One region of the Clostridium sp. CTA-5 genome, then DNA from elsewhere that is predicted to be linked to it. Evidence: predicted binding sites of a transcription regulator. Region 1 holds the regulator's gene; the other holds the start of a gene.
What was found. Region 1 encodes Rex, which represses fermentation and respiration genes when NADH is low (regulators of the CRP and FNR family bind a similar motif). Its sites were predicted from a motif close to ATTGTTAANNNNTTAACAAT; they were not measured.
Positions count from the first base shown of each region.

Region 1 (2,419 bases):
AGCTTTTGGTCTATTGATTGTGACAATTGCTAAATGTCCTTCTTTTTCAAGAACCACATTTTTTAATTCCATAGTTATAGTCCTCCTTTAAATTTTAATATTTATATTTATAAATTAATAATTAACAAAAATTATAATTATTATTTATTATTTATCAAATTTATTTTTACTTATATATTAATTACATGGACTAGCATTGTTATAATATTAACAAATCTTCTTAAAAATAAAATTTTTGCACATTTATTTTAGTCTTACTAATTATTGTTATAATATTAACAATTCATTACAAAAAAAATAATCAAATATATCCAATCCAACCTTAATTTAAATTATAATACTTAACTATATTATTTGCAATAAGATATTCTGTTATTAACAGATTTTTTATAATGTTCGCATAATTCATACTAATTTTATTCTAACTATTCTTCTTATATATAATTAATTTATCAATTATTGTTGATGCAATTGATAAATTAGCGTAGATACACTTTCACTCAAATGAACATTTTCTACTTTAACATCATCAGGCACTTGTAAATCTATTGGTGCAAAATTCCAAATCCCTCTGATTCCACCTCTAACTAATTCATCTGATACTTTTTGAGCACTCTTTTTAGGTACACATATAACCCCAATATCTATAGATTGACAGCTTAAAAATTTGCCTAACTCATCAATATCTCTAATCTCAATATCTCTAATTTTCATTCCTATTAACTTAGGATTTGCATCAAAAATTGCCGTAATCATAATTCCTAATTTATCGAATCTACTATAATTCGCAATTGCTTGCCCAATATTTCCTGCTCCAATTAATACAGCATTATACTCTTTATCTAGTCCCAATATAGAATTGATTTGAGCATACAAGTCCCTAACATTGTATCCATATCCTTGTTGGCCAAAATCTCCAAAACAATTTAAATCTTGCCTTATTTGTGATGCTGTAAAACCTATTTTTTGTCCTAGTTCTTTTGAAGAAATTCGATCTACATCATTTTTCATAAGTTCATTGAGATACCTATGATATTTAGGCAATCTCTTAATTACTGCCATAGATATATTCTTATTCTTTTCCATACACTTTCTCCTTATTTAATATTATCTATTTTAATATTATATATATTTAAAAATATTTAATCTATTTTTTCACAATCTTAATAATTTATTGTATATATTCTTTTTTTCTTTTTCTTTTTTTCTTTTTTCAATGTTAACTAAAATAATTTTAAATGTTCAACCAAAATTTGAAATCCCATTAGAATTAAAATTATTCCTCCCATGATTTCTGCTTTGTCTTTAAGTAAATTTCCAACTATTTTCCCAATATATACAGCTACTAAACTAATAATAAATGTAATTATCCCTATAAAAAAAGCCGCAGTTAATATATTAACACTTAAAAAAGCAAAACTCACTCCAATTGCTAAAGCATCTATACTTGTTGCAATTGCTAATATTAAAAATCTCTTATTGGAATTTATATCAATATTTTCTTCATCTTCTTCTCCAAATAAAGATTCATAAATCATCTTTCCTCCTACAATGCTTAATAAAATAAATGCAATCCAATGATCCCATTCTTGTATATATTGGTTAAATCCGTATCCTAAACTCCACCCAATTAAAGGCATTATTGCTTGGAAACCACCAAAATATATACCGGCTTTTAATGCAGTCCGTTTTTTTTCATTTTCAGAAACTTTAAGACCTGTAGTAAGAGATATAGCAAAAGCATCCATAGCTAAACCTATTGATATAAATATAATTGTTACAATTGGCATTTACTGTCCTCCATAGTTTATCATAATATAAAAACTTAATTTTTTCTAGTTTTATCTCATATAATATATTTTTTTCTGAAATCTCAGTATACTTTTTTAAATTTTTATTGTCAATTAAATAATTTGTTTTCAAATTATTTTTAATCAAATTAAAAAAGAGCAATTTAATACTTTATATTAAATTGCCCTTTTAATAATTAAATTATTTATGCTTTTAAGGCTCTCATAGAATTTAATACAGCTATTAATGTAACACCAACATCTGCAAAAACAGCCTCCCACATATTAGCCATACCTAATGCTCCAAGAACTAATACAAAAACTTTAACAAGAAGTGAAAATATTATATTTTGCCATAGTATTGAATTGGTTTTTTGTCCTACTTTCACAGCCTGTACTAAAGATAATGGATCATCTTTCATTAAAATAACGTCAGCAGCTTCTATTGCAGCATCAGATCCTATCCCGCCCATCGCTACACCTATATCAGATCTTGCAAGTACAGGTGCATCATTAATTCCATCTCCTACAAAAATCACTTTACCATTTGATTTCTTATTTGAAATTAATTTTTCTACCTTCAAAACTTTATCTACTGGTAAAAGTTCACTTTCAAATTCATCTATACC
Region 1 is NZ_BAAAAT010000006.1:47,679-50,097, forward strand. It holds gene ACYUET_RS12650 (short-chain-enoyl-CoA hydratase) at 1-72, opposite strand, end outside; gene ACYUET_RS12655 (redox-sensing transcriptional repressor Rex) at 457-1,086, opposite strand; gene ACYUET_RS12660 (manganese efflux pump MntP) at 1,224-1,790, opposite strand; gene ACYUET_RS12665 (heavy metal translocating P-type ATPase) at 1,997-2,419, opposite strand, start outside.

Region 2 (2,419 bases), on a different contig from region 1:
ACCAATTATAGTAGTTGCATTTGAATCAGCCATTGCTTTAGCTACTGCAATTGTTCCTTTATTGAAGTTTTCAAATTCGAATACTCCCATTGGTCCATTCCAAATTACAGTTTTAGCATCTTTAACTGCATCAGCATATAATTTTTCAGACTTTGGTCCAATATCTAATCCCATATTTCCTACTGGAATATTTTCATTTTCTGTAACTGTAGCTTCTACATCTTTGAATTCAGCAGCAACTCTATGGTCTACTGGTAATAAGAATTTAACACCTTTTTCTTCTGCTTTAGCAATCATTTCTTTAGCATAGTCAAGTCTATCTTCTTCAACTAATGAAGTTCCGATTTCATATCCTTGAGCTTTTAAGAATGTATAAGCCATTCCACCACCAATTATGATTGTATTAACTTTATCTAAAAGATTGTTTATAACAGCAATTTTATCTGAAACTTTAGCTCCACCTAAAATAGCAACGAATGGTCTTTCTGGAGTTTCAACTGCATTTCCTAAGAATTTTAATTCTTTTTGGATTAAGTATCCACATACAGCTGTATCAATATAATCAGTTACTCCAACAGTTGAGCAGTGAGCTCTATGAGCTGTACCAAATGCATCGTTAACAAATACTTCAGCTAAAGAAGCTAATTCTTTTGAGAATTCAGCTACATTCTTAGTTTCTTCTTTTCTGCATCTTGTATTTTCTAATAATACAACATCTCCGTCTTTCATTTCAGCAACTGCTTTTTTAGCGTTTTCTCCAACAACTTCTTCATCTCTTGCGAAAACAACTTCTTTATTTAACATTTCGCTTAATCTTTTAGCTACTGGTGCTAATGATTTTGAAGCGTCTTTTCCTAAATGTGAGCAAAGTATAACTTTTGCACCTTTTTCAATTAAGTAATTAATTGTTGGAAGTGCTCCATTTAATCTGTTTTCATCTGTTATAACACCATCTTTTAATGGTACATTAAAGTCACATCTAACTAAAACTTTTTTTCCTTTTACTTCGATATCTTCAATTGTTTTTTTATTAAAATTCATTTTTTTTCACCTCTAATTATTAAACTTTTAAATATTTTAAAATAGTCTGGCCTTATAGCCTTATACTACAAAACCAGACTTATTTATAACTTTAAATTACTTTTTCTAAAACTTAAATTATTTTAAGAAATTAGAGAAGTATTTGATTGTTCTAACCATTTGGCTAGTGTATGAATTTTCGTTGTCATACCATGAAACAACTTGAACTTGGTATGTGTCTTCATCAACTTTAGCTACCATAGTTTGAGTTGCATCGAATAATGAACCAAATCTGATTCCTACGATATCAGAAGATACTAATTCTTCTTCAGTGTATCCGAATGATTCGTTAGAAGCAGCTTTCATAGCAGCATTTACTTTTTCAACTGTAAGATCTTTTGCTTTAACTGCAGCAACTAAGATTGTAGTTGAACCAGTTGGAACTGGAACTCTTTGTGCAGAACCGATTAATTTACCGTTTAATTCTGGGATAACTAATCCGATAGCTTTAGCAGCACCAGTTGAGTTAGGAACTATATTTACAGCAGCAGCTCTTGCTCTTCTGAAATCTCCTTTTCTGTGTGGTCCGTCTAATACCATTTGATCTCCAGTGTAAGCATGGATAGTTGACATTATACCAGATTGAATTGGTGCTAAGTCATTAAGTGCTTTAGCCATTGGAGCTAAACAGTTAGTTGTACAAGATGCTGCAGATATTATGTGATCTTCAGCAGTTAAGATATCTTGGTTAACGTTGAATACAACTGTTGGAAGGTCGTTTCCAGCTGGAGCTGATATAACAACTTTCTTAGCACCTGCATTAATATGAGCTTGAGATTTAGCTTTTGATACATAGAATCCAGTACATTCAAGTACTACGTCTACTCCTAATTCTCCCCAAGGAAGTTTTGAAGCATCAGCTTCAGCGTAGATTTTGATTTCTTTTCCATTAACAATGATAGCATTATCTTTAACTTCTACAGTTCCTTCATATCTACCTTGTGATGAATCATATTTTAATAAGTGAGCTAACATTTTAGGATCTGTTAAGTCGTTGATTGCAACCACATCATATCCTTCCGCTCCAAACATTTGTCTAAATGCAAGACGTCCAATACGTCCAAAACCATTAATTGCTACTTTTACATTTGCCATTAAAATTACCTCCTAAGTAATGCTTTTTTATAAAATAAATTTTACAAACTAATTTAATAACTGAAATTATTGATTTAGTGTTTCTAGTATTTTTTTACTTGTTTCTTCATCTGTAACCAAAATACCATTAACATCATTAAATTCAGTTGCTATAATTGACTCTATTTTATTTTTTCCACCTGCAACTGCAATATGTGTTTTAATCTTTCTAGCTTCATTAATTTTAATCCCAATAGTGGTAGTT
Region 2 is NZ_BAAAAT010000002.1:15,510-17,928, forward strand. It holds gene ACYUET_RS05420 (phosphoglycerate kinase) at 1-1,041, opposite strand, end outside; gene gap (type I glyceraldehyde-3-phosphate dehydrogenase) at 1,159-2,175, opposite strand; gene ACYUET_RS05430 (sugar-binding transcriptional regulator) at 2,242-2,419, opposite strand, start outside.
Region 2: ACYUET_RS05420 (phosphoglycerate kinase) is a predicted target of Rex. The motif match lies at 1,057-1,076, and genes of this name have one in related genera.